Regions from separate parts of the Pseudonocardia sp. C8 genome, predicted to be linked through region 4. Evidence: predicted binding sites of a transcription regulator. Region 4 holds the regulator's gene; each other region holds the start of a gene.
The links. Region 4 encodes LexA, which represses DNA repair genes until DNA is damaged. Its sites were predicted from a motif close to CGAACACGTGTTCG; they were not measured.

Region 1 (4,510 bases), 770 kb from region 4:
GCGTTCGGGCGCGGGGCCGCGGCCGGTTCGATCGGGCCGGTGGCCTCGGCGACCGAGGCGGCAGGGATCTCGGTCAGGGTGAGCGCGGCCGCGACGCCCAGGGCGGCGACGAGCGTCGCCGGTACGAGCGCACCGAGCGTGCGGCGGCCGAGACGGCGTGCTCGGGGCTGATCGGTGCGCACCACGGCTGGTCTCCCGGTGACCAGAGCCGCCTGGTGCGGCCCGTCCACCGGTGACATCGCGACGCGCGGCCCAGCGTTAGCCGCCGAACGGAGTAACCCAGTAGTCCGATTCGGCAGGCCCGCAGCGGTCGCGTTCGTGCTCGCCAGGACGGTCTGCTCGACACGGGCCGATCGACACGCGCGCGGCGCTCGAGAGGCACGGTGTCGGCGCCAACACCGAGTTGATCGGCCCGTGAGCGAGGCTCGGGTTGCACGTTGTCGCCCCGCCCGAGGCGACAACGTGCTGATCGATCGGGGCGCCGTGCCCGAGGTGCACGTTGGTGCCCTCCGCGGGGCGACGTCGTGTTGATCGATCCGGGCTCGGGGCGCGAGTTGCACGTTGTCGCCCCGCCCGTGGCCACATCGTGTTGATCGACCCGGGTTCGGGGGTCGAGGTGCACGTTGTCGTCCCGGCCGGGGCGGGATCGTGCTGATCGATCTGGGCGTGGTGCTCGAGGTGCACGGTGCTGCCCTGTCGAGGGCGGGATCGTGCTGATCGAGACCGGTGCGGTTGTCGAGGTGCACGTTGTCGCCCCGCCCGGGGTCACATCGTGTTGATCGATCGGGGCGCCGTGCTCGAGGTGCACGGTATCGCCCCGCTCGAGGCGACAACGTGTTGATCGATCGGGGCGCCGTGCCCGAGGTGCACGTTGGTGCCCTCCGCGGGGCGACGTCGTGTTGATCGACCCGGGTTCGGGGGTCGAGGTGCACGGTGTCGCCCCGCCCGAGGCGACACCGTGTTGATCGATCTGGGGCGCCGTGCCCGAGGTGCACGGGGTCGCCCCCTCGGGGGCGGGAGCGTGCTGATCGATCCGGGCGTGGCGCGGGTCAGCCGCCTCACCCGCTCACGGTCGGCGCATCCCACGGGCACCGCGCCGTCGGGGAGACCCGCCGATGGCAGGCAGTCCCGACGGGTGGCCCGGCAGCGGCTACCAGCCGCGCGACTTCCACTCCGGAAGGTGCGGCCGCTCCGCGCCGAGCGTGGAGTCGTCGCCGTGCCCCGGGTAGAACCAGGTCTCGTCGGGGAGCCGGTCGAACACCCGCTCCTCGAGGTCGGCCAGCAGCTGCGCGTTGTCCTCCCGCGACCACGTCTTGCCCGGCCCGCCCGGGAAGAGGCTGTCGCCGGTGAACAGGTGCGGCCGGTCCTCGCCCCGGTAGAGCAGCGCGATCGAGCCCGGCGTGTGCCCGCGCAGGTGGGTGACCTCCAGCTCGATCTCGCCGAAGGAGATCGTGTCACCGTCCTCGACGAACTCGTCCATCGGCGCCGGGAGCTCGGGCGCGTCCTGCGGGTGCGCGATCAGCCGCGGCTCGAACATTCCGGCGATCGCGCCCAGCGCCTGCCAGTGGTCGGCGTGCCGGTGGGTGGTGACGAGATGGCGCAGGTCCGGGCGCTCGTCGGTGGCGCCGATGAGATCGGCGAGCCGGGCCGGCTCCGCGGCCGCGTCGATCAGCAGCGCCTCGTTGCTCTGCTTGCACACGAGCAGGTAGGCGTTGTTGTCCATCTCGCCGACCGAGATCTTGCTGATGCTCAGCCGGTCGAGGTCGCGCCGGATGGCCGCGCCACCCGGGTCGGTGTGACCGGTGTAGTAGTCCAGGACGTCCACGGGCGCGAGGGTAACGGCCCGGCCCGGCATCGGCCGCAGGGAGAACCCGCCGGTCGCACGGGCGGGCCCGCTCACGGCTCGAACATGCGTACGAGTATGGTTGCGGTGTACCGACCGGCGCGTGCCGGGGCGCATCCACCGAGGGGGACCTGCGGGAACACACGCTCGCGGGATTCTTGTCGGAGGGTCGACCTAGCATCGGTGCCGGACGTGGAGACACCCCCGCGGCCGGCAGCCGCCGGACGTCACAGCCCGGTCGCGGAATGTCCCGACCGCCGTGGGTGTCCCACCAGGGTCCCCCGACGACCTCGCCGTTCCAGGAGGCGCGCATCGTGAGCGACCAGAGGCCCGACCGCCGTGACGCCGGCACCGCCCTGTCCCCGGGGGCGTCGCCGGTCCCGAGCGGTCCCAAGCTGGTCGTGCGCGGCGCGCGGGAGCACAACCTGCAGGGCGTCGACATCGACCTGCCCCGCGACAGCATGATCGTGTTCACCGGGCTGTCCGGCTCCGGGAAGTCGAGCCTGGCGTTCGACACGATCTTCGCGGAGGGGCAGCGGCGCTACGTCGAGTCGCTGTCGGCCTACGCCCGCCAGTTCCTCGGGCAGATGGACAAGCCCGACGTCGACTTCATCGAGGGTCTGTCCCCGGCGGTCTCGATCGACCAGAAGTCGACCAACCGCAACCCGCGCTCCACGGTCGGCACGATCACCGAGATCCACGACTACCTGCGGCTGCTCTACGCCCGCGCCGGGATCCCGCACTGCCCGCAGTGCGACGAGCGGATCGCGAAGCAGACCCCGCAGCAGATCGTCGACCAGGTCCTGGAGATGGAGCAGGGCAGCCGCTTCCAGGTGCTCGCCCCGGTCGTCCGGACCCGCAAGGGCGAGTTCGTCGACCTGTTCTCCACCCTGCAGTCGCAGGGCTACTCGCGGGTGCTCGTCGACGGCACCGTGTACCAGCTCTCCGACCCGCCCACGCTGAAGAAGCAGGAGAAGCACGACATCGCGGTGGTCGTCGACCGGCTGTCGGTCAAGGCGACCGCCAAGCAGCGGCTCACCGACTCGGTGGAGACCGCGCTGCGGCTCGCCGACGGGCTGGTCGTCCTCGACTTCGTCGACCTCCCCGCAGACGACCCCGGCCGGGAGCGCCGGTTCTCCGAGCGGATGGCCTGCCCGAACGGCCACACCCTGGCCGTCGACGACCTCGAGCCGCGCACCTTCTCCTTCAACTCGCCCTACGGCGCCTGCCCGGCCTGCACCGGCATCGGCATCAAGAAGGAGGTCGACCCGGAGCTCGTCGTCCCCGACCCGGACCTGTCGCTGGCCGACGGCGCCATCGCGCCCTGGTCGTCGGGGCACAACGCCGAGTACTTCGGGCGGCTGCTGACCGGGCTGTCGAACGCGATCGGCTTCCGGATGGACACGCCCTGGCGGAAGCTGCCCGCGGCCGCCCAGAAGGCGGTGCTCCAGGGCAGCACCGACCAGGTGCACGTCCGCTACCGCAACCGGTACGGCCGCGAGCGCTCGTACTACGCCAACTTCGAGGGCGTCATGCCCTTCCTGGAGCGGCGCCTGGAGCAGACCGAGTCGGAGTCGCAGCGCGAGCGCTACGAGGGCTACATGCGCGACATCCCGTGCCCGGCCTGCGGCGGTGCCCGGCTGCGGCCCGAGGTGCTGTCCGTGACCCTGCCGCACCAGGACCTGGGGGAGCGGTCGATCGCGCAGGTCTCGAGCATGTCGGTCGCCGAGTGCTCGGCGTTCCTCAACGGCATGGTGCTCGACGACCGCCAGGCCATGATCGCCGGCGCGGTGCTCAAGGAGGTCCAGGCCCGGCTCGGCTTCCTGCTCGACGTCGGGCTGGACTACCTGTCGCTGGACCGGGCCGCGGGCACGCTGTCCGGCGGCGAGGCGCAGCGGATCCGGCTGGCCACCCAGATCGGGTCCGGGCTGGTCGGGGTGCTGTACGTGCTCGACGAGCCGTCGATCGGCCTGCACCAGCGGGACAACCGGCGGCTCATCGACACCCTGAGCCGGCTGCGCGACCTGGGCAACACGCTCATCGTCGTCGAGCACGACGAGGACACCATCCGCGCCTCCGACTGGGCGGTCGACATCGGCCCCGGCGCGGGGGAGCACGGCGGGCACATCGTGCACTCGGGCACGGTCGCCGACCTGGAGTCGCACGACACCTCGCTGACCGGTGCCTACCTGTCCGGGCGGAAGTCGATCCCGCTGCCGCAGCGCCGCACGCTCGACCCGGACCGGAAGCTGACGATCGTCGGCGCCCGCGAGCACAACCTGCGCGGGATCGACGTCGACGTGCCGCTCGGCGGCCTCGTCTCGGTCACCGGGGTGTCCGGCTCGGGGAAGTCCACGTTGATCAACGACATCCTCGCCACGGTCCTGGCGAACCGGCTCAACGGCGCTCGCCAGGTGCCCGGCCGGCACACCCGGATCACCGGCGTCGACCAGGTCGACAAGCTCGTGCGCGTCGACCAGTCGCCGATCGGGCGTACCCCCCGCTCGAACCCGGCCACCTACACCGGGGTGTGGGACAAGGTCCGCAAGCTGTTCGCGGCCACCACCGAGGCCAAGGTCCGCGGCTACACCGAGGGCCGGTTCTCGTTCAACGTCAAGGGTGGCCGCTGCGAGGCGTGCACCGGCGACGGGACGATCAAGATCGAGA
Region 2 (4,510 bases), 1.9 Mb from region 4:
GGGTTCCGGGGCGCAGGTGCAGCGCGAGCACCGTCGCACCGGTCGCGCCGGCGGCGGCGATCTCCGCGAGCACCGCGTCGAGCGCCTCCTCGGAGTCGGTGAGCCAGGGCAGCACGGGCGCGACCATCACCCCGCACGGCAGCCCGGCGTCGGTGATCCGGCGGACCAGGTCCAGGCGGGCCCGCGGGCTCGGTGTCCCGGGTTCGAGCCGCGCCTGCAGGCCGCGGTCCAGCAGCGCGATCGACACCCCGGTCCCGACCCGGACGTCGGCGTTCGCGGCGGCCAGTTCCGGGAGGTCCCGGGTGAGGACGGTGCCCTTGGTGAGGATCGAGAACGGCGTGCCCGACCGGGCGAGCGCGGAGATCACGCCCGGCATCAGCCGGTAGCGACCCTCGGCGCGCTGGTAGGGATCGGTGTTGGTGCCCATCGCGACGTGCTCGCGGCGCCAGCCCGGCCGGGCCAGCTCCCGTTCCAGGACGCGGGCCACGTTCACCTTCACCACGATCTGCGAGTCGAAGTCGGCGCCCGCGTCCAGGTCCAGGTAGGTGTGCGTGTTCCGGGCGAAGCAGTTGTGGCTCACGACACCGGCCGCGACGAAGTCGCCGGTGCCGGTCGTGATGTCGACCATCGGGACGATCTCCCCGGTGTCCTCCACGTCGACGACCCGCGGGGCACCGTCCGGTGGTTCCTCCACGAGCGCGCCGCCGACGTCGCGCACCCGGGCCACGGCCGGGTCGGCGGCGGCGACCAGCCGCAGCTGCTCGGCAGCCCCGCCCAGCACCCGCAGGGCGCGGCCGCCCGGCCGGCCCGACGGTTCGGACGCGACCCGGAACCCGAGCCGGCGCAGCGCCTCGACGGTCGCCCGGGTGAGCACCTCGTCGGCGGGGACGACCCGCAGCACTCCGGCGCTCACCTCGCCGCACACGTCCAGCACGCCACCGAGGAAGCCGGCGGACCAGCCGGGGCCGGGTCGGTCCGGCCAGGCCGCCGGTGAAGGCCGCTCCCCCGCGACCGCCGCGACCCCGCCGGCCGCGGGACGCGGCGCGCGGTCCGGACCGTGCGCCACCACCGGCCGCGACGTGAGCAGGTGGTGGGCCCGGGCCAGCGCCTCCAGCTCCACCCATGCCGACGGGAACGGAGCGGCGGTCACCCGGCCGCGGACCGCATCGGCCCGGGCCAGCCCGCAGAGGTAGCCCTGCGCGTAGCCGTCCGGCCGGGGCCGGCCCGGCATCGCCGCGGCACCGGGACCGGCCAGCTCCGAGCCGGGGCGCAGGTGCGGCCGGTCCGCCGACGCCCGGCACCGCCCGGGCCGGACGTGCGCCCACCCGCCCCGGGTGAGGAAACGGTGTTCGGCCGAGGTCACCAGCAGCGTGCCGTCGTCGAGGACCACCCGCTGCGCCCGGCGATGGGTGGACCAGCGCGCCAGCACCGGGGTGCGGACGAACCGCCGCCGGCCGCGCGCGTCGGGCACCGTGCCGACGACCTCGTCGCCGGCCCGGAGCTCGCCGATGGGCCGGGAGCGGCCGTCGGCGGTCAGCACCGGGGTCGCCCCGTCCAGGCAGTAGGTGCAGGCATGGGAGCAGCCGCGGTACGGGTTGACCGTCCAGCCGAACGGCATCGGCGACGACGACGGCACCCGGTTCAGCACCGACCGCGCCTCCACCTCGTGGAAGACCGTGCCCGCGAACTCCGGGGTCCGCACGCTGCGCAGCAACCCGCGCATCCCGGGCAGCGCCGCATCGGTGCCGATCCCGTCGAGTCCCACCTGCTGTCCGCTCCACCGCACACCCATATTCGAACACAAGTTCGAGCAGCCGGCAACCGGTCGTCGCCGGACGGTGTCGTCCGGGCGAGCGCCGGTCGGCGATCCGGAGATCGACTGCGAGGATGCGGGGGTGCACCCGCCCGATCCGCGCCGTCCGGGCCCGCCGGACGCCGAGCCGCCGCGCCGGAACCCGCGCCGGCCGGACGGGCGACGGCCGGACGGACGCGGACCGGACGCCCCCCGACCGAACGACGCCGGACCGAACGACCCCCGGCAGGACGACCCCGGGCAGGACCCGCGCAGGCAGGACGGACCCGGGCAGCACGAGCCCGGGCGTCGCCGGGCCGGGGGCAGCCGGCACCGGGCGGCGGAACCGGACACCGAGCAGGTCACCCGCGCCCGCCGCGCCGCGCACCCCACCGGCGGCGACGACACCCCCCGGGCACCGAGACACGCATCCGGCCCGGCCGAGAACCGTCCGGTCACGAGCGGACCGGCCGAGAACCGCCCGGCCGAACACCGCCCGGCCGAGAACGGCCCACCCGCGGAGTGGTGGGGCCGGTACCCGATGGCACCCGGCGACCGGACGGGCGGGCATCCGGCCTCTCCCGCGTCACCGCCGGACCGGCCCGGCGCGCCGCCGGCAGGTGAGGCCGGGAGCGCGGCCGTCGACCGGTCCCCGACGTCCGGCACCACGAGGTCACCCGGACCGGAATCCGACCACCCAGCGGAGGACGGTCCGGAGGGCACCGGCTCGTCGCGGGCCCGGTCGGCGGCCCCGGAACCGGCCCGCCGGCGCCGCCGGCCGGCTCGCGGACCGGCACGGTCCGGCGGTACGCCCCCCGGAACCCGGCACACACAGCCCGGCGATGCGCCCCCCGCGACCGGGCACGCACAGCCCGGTGGTACGCCCCCCGCAACCGGGCACACACAGCCCGGCGATGCGCCCCCCGCGACCGGCCACGGGCACGGCCACGGGCACGGCGCCGCCACCCCGGCCGGCCGCCGCGTCCGGAACCTGCTGGTCGCCCTGCTCGTGCCGTGCGCGCTCGCCACCCTCGCCGGGGTGGCGCTGCTGTGGCCCGGGCAGGCCCCGGTGCCCGAGCTGCCGCCGACCCAGCAGGTCCGCGCCGAGGTGACGGCCGTGCAGGTCGCCGACTGCACCCCCGGCTCCGGGGACGGCGCCTGCACCGGCGTCACCGTCACCATGACCGACGGTCCACGGGCCGGCCGGACCCTCGTGCAGCTCGTCCCGGACGAACCGTCCAGCCCGCGCTTCGCCGCCGGCGACCCGGTGACGCTCGCCTGGTCCGGGGGCAACCCCGACGAGGCCGGGTCCTACCAGCTCAACGACTTCCAGCGCGGACCCCCGCTGATCTGGCTGGCGGCGGCGTTCGCGCTGGCCGTCGTGCTGCTCGGCCGGCTGCGCGGGCTCGCCGCGCTGGCCGGGCTGCTCCTCAGCTTCGCGGTGCTGCTGTGGTTCGTGCTGCCCTCGATCCTGTCCGGGCGCTCGCCGCTGGCGGTCGCGGTGACCGGCGCGTGCCTGATCATGTTCGTGGTGCTGTACCTGACGCACGGGTTCAGCGCCCGGACCTCCTGCGCCGTGCTGGGGACGCTGGCCTCGCTCGCCCTGATCGGCGTGCTCGGCTCCGCGTTCACCGCCGCGGCCCGGCTGACCGGCCTGGACGACACGACCACGAACCTCATCGGCACCCTCGGGCCCGGCGTCCCGATCGACCCGCGCGGGCTGGTGCTGGCCGGGCTGGTGATCGGCGCCCTGGGCGCGCTGGACGACGTCACGGTCACCCAGGCGTCGGCCGTCTGGGAGCTCGGTGCCGCCGACCCGGAGCTCGGTGCCGGGAAGCTGTTCGCCGCCGGGATGCGGATCGGGCGGGACCACGTCGCGTCCGCGGTGAACACCCTCGTGCTGGCCTACGCCGGCGCCGCGCTGCCGTTGCTGCTGCTGTTCAGCGTCGCCGCCGGCGGGGTGACCGAGGTGCTGACCAGCCAGGACGTCGCGACCGAGATCGTCAGGACGCTGGTGGGCAGCATCGGGCTGGTGGCCGCGGTGCCGGTCACCACGGGCCTCGCGGCACTGGTCGTCGCGCGGCGCTGACCCGTCAGGCGGGGCGCCTCGCCAGCAGGTGCGCCTCCCCGGCGTCCTCGTGGTGCGCCACGATCTCCAGGTCTGCGAACGCCCGGACCAGCTCGCCGGGCGCGGCGCGGAACCGCCCGCCGGCGTCGCCGACCTCGGACAGCACGGTGATCGCCAGCAGTCCGCCGGGCGCGACCGCCGACGCCAGCACCGGGTACAGCGCGGGAGCCCGGAACCGCTGGCAGACGACGACGTCGTAGGTCCCGTCCTCGATCGGGAACCCGTCGTCGAGATCGGCCTCGACCCAGCGGATCCGGCCGGGCGGCCGTTCCGCGGTCGCCAGCTCCGCCGCGGCGGCCAGACCGGCCGGCGAGACGTCGACGGCGACGACGTCCAGGCCCCGGCCGGCCAGCCACACGGCGACGGCGCCCCGCCCGCACGCCACGTCCAGGGCACGGCCCTGGGCCGGCACCAGGTCGAGGTGCCCGCGCAACGCGTCCGGCGGCTGCGGCGTGCCCGGGCCGAGCCCGAGGTGCCGGGCGTCCCAGCGCTCGCGGTCCTCCCCGCTCATCGGCCGCCGGGATCGACCTCGGCGGCGACCGCGGTCACCACGGCCTCCACGACCGCGTCCAGCGGCACGTCCTGCTGCT
Region 3 (4,510 bases), 4.1 Mb from region 4:
CGGGCAGCGCCAGTTCGTCGACCGGCTCATCGCCGAGCAGCGCCGCTTCCTCGAAGCGCTGCTCACCCCGCCCGGCGACCGCTGACGGGTGGGGTGCGGGGTACCGGTGGCCGACCGGTGCCCCGCACACCCGTCCGGGCCGCGGGCGGCTCCCGGGGGCGGCTCCGCGCGATCGCGCCCCGCCCCGGCGAGCGGTGGTGGCCTACCCGTGGGCGAGGTCGGAGAACCGGCTGTAGTGCAGCTGGTGCGCGACCGTGATCGTCGTGGTGGGCCCGTTCCGGTGCTTGGCCAGGATCAGGTCCGCCTCGCCCGCCCGCGGGTCGTCGTTCTCGAACGCGTCCGGGCGGTGCAGCAGGATCACCATGTCGGCGTCCTGCTCGATCGATCCGGACTCGCGCAGGTCCGACAGCATCGGCCGCTTGTCGGTGCGCTGCTCCGGGCCACGGTTCAGCTGGCTCATCGCGACCACCGGCACCTCGAGCTCCTTCGCGAGGAGCTTGATCTGCCGGGAGAACTCCGACACTTCCTGCTGCCGGGACTCGACCTTGCGGCCCGAGGTCATCAGCTGCAGGTAGTCCAGGATGATCAGCTTGAGGTCGTTGCGCTGCTTCATCCGGCGCGCCTTGGCCCGGATCTCCATCAGCGTGAGGTTCGGCGAGTCGTCGATGTAGAGCGGAGCCTCGGAGATCTCCGACATCCGGCGGGCCATCCGGGTCCAGTCCTCGTCGGACATCCGGCCCGCGCGCATGTCGGCCAGCCGGATCCGCGCCTCCGCCGACAGCAGGCGCATCACGATCTCGGACTTGCTCATCTCGAGCGAGAAGAACGCGCTGGTCATGCCGTTCTTGATCGAGCACGAGCGCGCGAAGTCCAGACCGAGGGTCGATTTGCCCAGACCCGGGCGCGCCGCCACGACGACCATCTGCCCGGGGTGCAGTCCGTTGGTGCAGGCGTCGAGGTCGGCGAACCCGGTCGGGACGCCCGCCGCGAGGCCGCCCCGGGAGGCGATCGCGTCGATCTCGTCCATCGTCGGCTGGAGGAGCTCCTCCAGCACGGTGTAGTCCTCGGTGGTGGTGCGCTCGGTGACCTCGTAGACGGCCGCCTGGGCCCGGTCGACGACCTCGTCGACCTCGCCGCCCTCGTTGCCGTGGTAGCCGAGCTGCACGATCCGGGTACCGGCCTCGACCAGCCGGCGCAGGATCGCCTTCTCACCGACGATCTCGGCGTAGTACGCCGCGTTCGCCGCAGTCGGCACCGTCGCGATCAGCGTGTGCAGGTAGGGGGCGCCGCCGAGCCGGACCAGCTCGCCGCGCCGCTGCAGCTCCGCCGACACGGTCACCGCGTCGGCCGGCTCACCGCGGCCGTAGAGGTCCAGGATCGTCTCGTAGACGGTCTGGTGCGCGGGCCGGTAGAAGTCCTCCGGCCGCAGCACCTCGACGACGTCGGCGATCGCGTCCTTGCTCAGCAGCATCCCGCCGAGCACCGACTGTTCCGCGGTCAGGTCCTGCGGAGGCTGCCGGTCGAAGGCTCCGCTCGCGCCGTCGGAGGATCCACCGGCCTGGTCGCCGTCGCGAACGGCCCGAGGCCGTCCGGCTGGACGGTCGTCTGTCAGAGCCATACGCAGCGTCACCCCCGATGGACAGCATACCCGAACACACGTTCGATGCGCGAGTGGCGGTTCGCCGACCCGCGCGGATCTCCCGTGATCTCCGGCCGTGGCGGCACCCCGCCGGACCGCGCCTCGCGCGGGTGCGTACGGGAGCCCCTCGCCGGGCCGGTGCGGCCGAGGCTAGGCCGGGCGAGCCCCGCACGCGAACGGGCATGGTGATCAACCTGGGGATGAACTGTGCACGAACGCCGTCCGTCCCGGGACCGTGCTGTGGAAACCCTGGGGACAACCGCCCAATTCCCCCTGAAATCGCTGGTCAGGGCCATGGGGACGGGTGTGGACAACTTTGCTCGGGCGTGTCGGCGCAGGCCCGCGATCGGCGTGTCGGACCGCCCGGGGGACCGTTCGCCGCTCGGCGCATCCACAGGTCCGCCCGACGAGCGGGCCGTCACCGGTGGCGTGTCGGCTGCGTGACAACACATCCCGCGACCGGGTCCCACGAACGGGTCGCACTGTCCACTCCCGACTCCGGAGCGCGCTCGTCCCGCTCCCCGGACCGGCTCCGGACATGCGAAAGGGCGGTGACCGGAGCACGGGGCTCCGGTCACCGCCCTGACTACGCTCGGTGGTCGCGCGACCACCTGTCACGTATTCAGCTCGCGACGACCGCGATCGGCAGCTCGGTGGTGACCTCCGGGTGCAGGCGGACCTGCACCTGGTGCTTGCCGAGGGTCTTGATGTGCCCCGGGACGTCGACGGAGCGCTTGTCCAGCGCCGGCCCGCCGGCGGCCTTCACGGCGTCGACGACCGCGGCCGGGGTGACGGACCCGAACAGGCGGCCGTTGGCGCCGGCCTTCGCCGGGACCGTCACGTTCAGGTTCCGCAGCTGCGAGTCGACCTGCTGCGCGTGGCTCAGGTCGCGGATCGCGCGGGACTTCTGCGCCCGGCGGATCTGCTCGACCTGCTTCTCGGCACCGCGGGTGGCGACGACCGCGAGCTTGCGCGGCAGCAGGTAGTTGCGGCCGTAGCCGTCCTTGACCTCGACGATGTCGCCCGGCGCGCCCAGGTTCGGGACGTCGGCGTTGAGGATGAGCTTCATCTGCGTTCTCCTCCTCGTGTCAGCGCGCGGTCGAGGTGTAGGGCAGCAGTGCGACCTCGCGGGAGTTCTTCACCGCGACGGCGATGTCCCGCTGGTGCTGCCGGCAGTTGCCGGTCACCCGGCGGGCACGGATCTTGCCCCGGTCGGAGATGAACTTCCGCAGCAGACCGGTGTCCTTGTAGTCGATCAGCTGGGCCTTGTCCTTGCAGAACGCGCAGACCTTCTTCTTCGGCTTGCGCACGATGGCCTTGGCCATGGTGGTGCTCCTGGAGTGTCTACCGCCCGTCGTGGGCGGAGGGGACGTGGATCAGAAGGGGGGCTCGTCGTCGGACGCCGCGCCGCTGCCCGCGGGCGGGGCCGAACCCCAGGGGTCGTCATAGCCGCCGCCGGAGTTGCCCCCGCCGGAGCCGCCGCCGGGACCACCGCTCTGGGGGCCGCCGCCGAAGCCGCCGCCACCGCCCTCGTAGCCGCCGCCACCGCCACCGAAGCCGCCGGAACCACCGCCCCGGCTGACCTTGTTGACCTTGGCGGTCGCGTACCGGAGCGAGGGGCCGACCTCGTCGACCTCCAGCTCCACGACGGTGCGCTTCTCACCCTCGCGGGTCTCGAAGGACCGCTGCCGGAGGCGCCCCTGCACCACCACCCGCGCACCGCGGGTCAGCGACTCGGCGACGTTCTCCGCCGCCTGGCGCCAGATGTTGCAGCGCAGGAACAGCGCCTCGCCGTCCTTCCACTCGCCGGTCTGGCGGTCGAAGGTGCGCGGCGTCGACGCGACGGTGAAGTTGGCGACCGCGGCGCCGGAGGGGGTGAACCGCAGCTCGGGATCCGCCGTCAGGTTGCCCACGACGGTGATCACGGTCTCGCCGGCCATGAGTGCCCCTCTCAGCCGGCGGCGGGCGCCGGCGTGCGGGTGATGTCCTTGCGCAGCACCTTGGTGCGCAGCACGGACTCGTTCAGGCCCAGCTGGCGGTCCAGCTCGGCGACGGTGGCCGGCTCCGCGGTGATCTCGACGACCGCGTAGATGGCCTCGCCCTGCTTCTTGATCTCGTAGGCCAGCCGGCGCTTGCCCCAGACCTCGATCTTCTCGATCGATCCGCCGTCGCTCTTCACGACGGAGAGGAACTGCTCCAGGGACGGCTGCACGGTGCGCTCGTCCAGGCTGCCGTCGAGGATGACCATGACCTCGTAGTGACGCATGAGAACCACTCACCTCCTATGGACTCGAAACGGTCACGGCCCGGACGGCCGTGACAGGAGGTTCTCAGCGCACCCCGACAGTTTCGCGTTCACCGGCCGGCGGCCGGGCGGGAGAACTGCGGGATGACCGACCCAGGCTAGCAACGACGATCCGGGGTCCGACCTGCGGGTACGCGCCGGCCGGATCGCCGGGTGGCCGACCGGCCCCGGGGCGCGCTGTCGGGGGTGCTCGCTACCGTTCCCGCATGCAGATCGGAGCGCACGTCCGCGACGCCGAGGACCCGCTGGCCGCGGCCGGCGAGGTGGGCGCCGAGGTGGTCCAGATCTTCCTGTCCGACCCGCAGGGCTGGAAGAAGCCGCCGCCGCACCCGCGGGCGGCGGAGCTGTCGGCGTCCGACGTCGCGGTCGTGGTGCACGCCCCGTACACCGCGAACGTCGCGTCGACGAACAACCGGATCCGCATCCCGTCCCGCAAGATCGTGCAGCAGCACATGGCGGGCGCGGCAGCGGTCGGCGCCTTCGGCCTGGTCGTGCACGGCGGGCACGTCACGAAGGACGACGACCCGGCGGTCGGCGTGGACAACTGGCGCAAGTTCGTCGAGCGG
Region 4 (4,510 bases):
GTGTCCGCGCACGACGGTCGCGGCATCGGGAAGCTCCGCCAGCGGATCGCCGAGCGGCTGCCCCGCCCGGAGTACGAGGTCGACCTGCTGCTGCCCTACACCGAGGGGGCGCTGGTGGCCCGGCTGCACGACGAGGGCGAGGTCCTCGCCGAGGAGCACACCGGCGACGGCACCCGGATCCGGGCCCGGGTGGGGCCGGAGCTGGGCGTGGCGGTGCTGCCGTACGCCGTCGGACCTCGTGCCACGGCCGAGATGCCGGTGGCGGCGGCGCGGAACTGACCCGCCCGCCCCGGCGGACGACCCCGCGGCACGGCATGGCGTCAGGACGTTGCTCGATGCCCGGTGCCGCGGGCCGTCGTTCGGTACCTGGTGGCGCCTGGAGCCGGTGGGTGCCGGGTGCCGCCGGTCGGTCGATCCCGGGTGCCGTCGGACGTCGGCCGCTGCCGCGTCGCGCTGCCCGCCGGCCCGTCCGGAGTACCGCCCTGCTCGTGTCCGCGGTCGTGGGGCTCGCCCTCCCGGGGTCGCTCGCCGTCGCCGCGCCCGGCGCTCCCGCACCGGGGCCCGCGGTCCGGGATACCGCGGCGCCGGTCGCCGCCGGTTCCCAGGTGCCGCGGCCCGGTCCCGGCGCGCCGCGGCCGGTCTGCACGATCGACGACGACCGGATGTCGGAGCTGTCCGGCCTCGTTGCCGAGGGCGAGGTCGGTGGCCCGCCGCAGCGGTATCACGCCATCGCCGACGGCGGCGGATCCGGCACGGTCACCACCCTGGACCCGGCCACCTGCGCGGTCAGCGCGGTGCGGGACACCGGGGTGGCGGTCGAGGACGTGGAGGACCTCGGCGTCACCCCCGACGGTGCGCTGTGGCTGGCCGACATCGGGGACAACGGTGCCGGGCGCGACACGGTCCGCCTGGTCGTGCTGCCGACGTCCGGTCCGCCGCGGGTGCACGACCTCGTCTACCCGGACGGCCCGCGCGACGCCGAGGCGGTCCTGGTCGCCGACGACGGGGTGCCCCTGATCGTGGAGAAGGTGAGCGGCGCGGCCGGGGTGTACCGCCCGGACCGCCCGCTCGGCGACGGGGGGACGACAGGGCTGCGCCGGGTCGCCGAGATCGTCCTGCCGTACTCCGCCGGCGCAGGCGGCCCGCTCGGCGCCGGTGGCGCCCGCACGGTCACCGGCGGTGCGGTCGCACCACCCGGGACCGAGGGCGGGCGTGCCGCCGTCCTGCGGACGTACACCGACGCCTGGCTGTTCCCGCTCCGGAGCGACCCGGCCGGTGCCGTGACCGGGGACGCGCTGGTGGACGCCGTGCGTGGGGCGCCGATGCCGGTACCGCTGCCGGACGAAGCGCAGGGCGAGGCCGTCGCGGTGGACGGCCGCGGCACCCTGCATTCCGGCACCGAGGCCCGCGCGACGGCCCCGGCCGGGGTTCGCGCCGTGCCCGGTGCCGTGGCCGCGGCGACCGCAGCCACCGCACCGGTCGTCCCGCAACCCGCCGAGGCACCCCGGCAGCGGTCGACGCCGGAGTGGTTGCCCGCCGTCGCCGGGGCCGGCGCACTCGGTGCGCTGCTGCTGGCCGGGATCGGCGCGATGGCCCTGCACGGCCGCCGGCGCTGACCGCCGCGGGCTCAGAGCCGGCGCAGCACCGCGACGACCCGGCCCAGGATCGACGCGTCGTCGCCGGGGATGGGCTCGTAGGCGTCGTTGGCCGGCATCAGCCAGATGTGCCCGTCCTTGCGGCGGAACGTCTTCACGGTGGCCTCGCCGTCGATCATCGCGGCGACGACCTCGCCCTGCTCGGCCACCGGCTGCTGGCGGACGACGACCCAGTCCCCGTCGGTGATCGCGGCGTCGACCATGGAGTCGCCCTTGACATTGAGCAGGAACAGCGTGCCCTCGCCGACGATCTCGCGCGGGAGCGGGAACACGTCCTGCACCGCCTCCTCGGCCAGGATCGGGCCGCCGGCGGCGATGTCGCCGATCAGCGGCACGAACGCCGGCGCCGGCCGCTCGGTCCGCGCGGGCTCGGCGCTCCCGTCGGTGCCCTCCGCAGCCTGCTCCGGGCTGCGCACGTCCACCGCGCGGGTGCGGTTCGGGTCCCGGCGCAGCAGGCCCTTGCGCTCCAGCGTCCGCAGCTGGTGGTGCACCGACGAGGTGGAGGTCAGCCCCACCGCGTCACCGATCTCGCGGACGCTCGGCGGGTAGCCGTACTGGTCCACCCACTCCCGGATCACCCTCAGGACCTTCCGCTGACGCGGCGTCAGACCGCGCGTGGCGGCCGGGGGTTCGGGGAACTCCCGGACGCTCGCGGAACCCTGTCCGGTGGACGCCCCGTCTCCGGACTCGTCCGCTGCCATCGCATTCGCCTCCTCGAGGATGTACCGCCACGAGCGTAACCAATTCCGGGCCCGGACGCCAAACATGCGTTCGAAGCCCGGGGCGGCGTGTCGTGGATTCCGGCCGGGCTCCGGTGGTACAACATCGCACGGGCGTTCGATCGAACATCGATTCGATGCCCTCGGGTGCCCGGCGGGGTGTCCGGACGCGGCAGCGAAGGGTGCGATGTGGACGCGACGGTGGTGGAGCTGCGGGGCGTCGGCGGCGTCGGCAGGGGTGGAGCGGAACCGGTCCGCGCCGGCGGCCCGTGGGCGCGGCCCGCGGTCCGTGCGCGGGGAGTGCTGCGGCGCGTGGTCGCCGGTGCGGGTGTGGTGCTGGCGGCGGCGACGACCGTCGTCGGGCTGGGACTGCTCGCCGACCTGTCGGCCGCGGGGTCGCTTCCGGCCGGGCCGACAGCGCCGGCAGTGCCGGCAGCGGTCTCCTCCGGGCGCTGACGGCTCGCTGACCTGCGGCGACGCGATTCTTGTCGGTGTCCGGTGCTACACAGCTCGTACGCCCGTTCGATCGGCCTCGGGGAAGGGTCGCCCGGCGGGCACGGCGCACGGCAGGGCCGGCGTCGACGGTGATCGCGGACGGTCCGCGAGGACCATACGGAGGAGCCATGCGAGAGCTCGAGGTCCACGAGGTGGCGCGCCGGGTGCGATCCGGCGGGAGGCGCGGCCCGGTCCGGGCGCGCCGGAGGGTCAGCCGCCCGGCGGTCTGCCCCGACGGGCGCCATCCCGACGAGCCCGTGCTCGCGGCGGTCACGGCGCAGTCACTGCCGGTGGCGCGAGCGGTGCGGTCGTCCGTGCCGGCAGTGCGAGCGGAGCGGTCGCTGCGGGTGGCACGTGCCGAGCCCGAACCCGGTCCGCGCCGCGGCGGCGTCTGCGCTCGCGGCGCGCTGCCCGGCGGGCCGGCCCGGCCGGCCGCCGTGTGGCGCGGCGGTCCGGCTCCCACGCCGGGTGGCGGCGCGTCCGCCGTCCGGGAGGGCCGGGAGAGCCGGGTAGTCCGGGTGGTGCGTCCGGCGTCCCGCCGCTGCCTGGTGGCGGTGGCCCGGCGTCGTGGCCGGAGCGGGGTCCGCCCGCGCGGGGAGCGGCTGCTGGCCGGGGCCGCGGCCGTGCTCTGCTCGGCGACCGTGGTGCTGCTGCTGGGGCTGCTCGGCGACGCCGCCGCCGGCTGGAACGCCGGATCGGCCGTGCCGTCCGAGGGGTCGGCGCCGGTGCTCGTCGTCGACCGCTGAGGGGCCGGGTGGCGCGGTGGCGATCCGGCGTGCCGTCCGGCGCGTGGGTGCGGCGTGTCGCGGAACCGGGTGGCCGTCCGGCGCGGCCGGATCCGGCCGGTGGGCGGCGCCCGCACCGGCGTCGTGCCGTCTGATCAGTGGGTATGCCTCCCGGAGGGCGTCCACGGCCCCGGCAGCCGGTGAGGGCGGGTGTGCGAGTCTTCGGGTCCCGATCGGGGGAAGCTCGGCGCCACGCCGGCTCCGGATTGGCGGACCCCTAGATGTTGGGGTTACATTGGTGTCGTTCTCCCAGGGGTTGGGGGAGCTGATCGTCGCGAGGCGTTCCCGGTCGGTGACGGGAGAAGGGTGGATCCGTCGTGAGATGCCCGTTCTGCCGGCACCCGGACTCGCGGGTGATCGATTCCCGGACCGCCGACGACGGGACCTGCACCCGCCGTCGCCGGTCCTGCACCTCGTGCGGGCGGCGGTTCACCACGGTCGAGGAGACCGTGCTCGCCGTCGTCAAGCGCAGCGGGGTGAGCGAGCCCTTCAGCCGGCAGAAGGTGGTCGGCGGGGTTCGGCGGGCGTGCCAGGGCCGGCCGGTCGACGAGGACGACCTGCAGCAGCTCGCCCACCGGGTCGAGGAGACGGTCCGCGCCCGTGGCGCGGCCGAGATCCCCAGCCACGAGGTGGGGCTGGCGATCCTCGGTCCGCTGCGCGACCTCGACGAGGTCGCGTACCTGCGGTTCGCGAGCGTCTACCGATCCTTCTCCTCCATCGAGGACTTCGAGAAGGAGATCGCCGACCTCCGTTCGGCGGCTGCCGGGGAAGCAGCCGACGGCGAGGCCGGCACGCGGGGCGGCTGAGCGGGTTCGGTCGCGTCCGGGACCGGTGCGGGCTGATGGGGGCCGCACAC

Region 1: uvrA (excinuclease ABC subunit UvrA) is a predicted target of LexA. The motif match lies at 1,905-1,918, and genes of this name have one in related genera.
Region 2: H7X46_RS16155 (intein-containing Rv2578c family radical SAM protein) is a predicted target of LexA. The motif match lies at 1,796-1,809, and genes of this name have one in related genera.
Region 3: dnaB (replicative DNA helicase) is a predicted target of LexA. The motif match lies at 1,650-1,663, and genes of this name have one in related genera.

Annotation. Positions count from the first base shown of each region.
Region 1 is NZ_JACMTR010000002.1:2,229,318-2,233,827, forward strand. It holds gene H7X46_RS11070 (hypothetical protein) at 1-185, opposite strand, end outside; gene H7X46_RS11075 (MBL fold metallo-hydrolase) at 1,151-1,825, opposite strand; gene uvrA (excinuclease ABC subunit UvrA) at 2,200-4,510, shown strand, end outside.
Region 2 is NZ_JACMTR010000002.1:3,367,012-3,371,521, forward strand. It holds gene H7X46_RS16155 (intein-containing Rv2578c family radical SAM protein) at 1-1,792, opposite strand, end outside; gene H7X46_RS16160 (YibE/F family protein) at 2,832-3,881, shown strand; gene H7X46_RS16165 (bifunctional 2-polyprenyl-6-hydroxyphenol methylase/3-demethylubiquinol 3-O-methyltransferase UbiG) at 3,886-4,431, opposite strand; gene hisS (histidine--tRNA ligase) at 4,428-4,510, opposite strand, start outside.
Region 3 is NZ_JACMTR010000002.1:5,530,627-5,535,136, reverse strand. It holds gene H7X46_RS26300 (hypothetical protein) at 1-85, shown strand, start outside; gene dnaB (replicative DNA helicase) at 203-1,618, opposite strand; gene rplI (50S ribosomal protein L9) at 2,262-2,708, opposite strand; gene rpsR (30S ribosomal protein S18) at 2,728-2,964, opposite strand; gene H7X46_RS26280 (single-stranded DNA-binding protein) at 3,016-3,579, opposite strand; gene rpsF (30S ribosomal protein S6) at 3,591-3,905, opposite strand; gene H7X46_RS26270 (deoxyribonuclease IV) at 4,151-4,510, shown strand, end outside.
Region 4 is NZ_JACMTR010000002.1:1,461,131-1,465,640, forward strand. It holds gene hflX (GTPase HflX) at 1-279, shown strand, start outside; gene H7X46_RS07445 (hypothetical protein) at 489-1,616, shown strand; gene lexA (transcriptional repressor LexA) at 1,628-2,356, opposite strand; gene H7X46_RS07455 (hypothetical protein) at 2,564-2,830, shown strand; gene H7X46_RS07460 (hypothetical protein) at 3,184-3,615, shown strand; gene nrdR (transcriptional regulator NrdR) at 3,972-4,460, shown strand.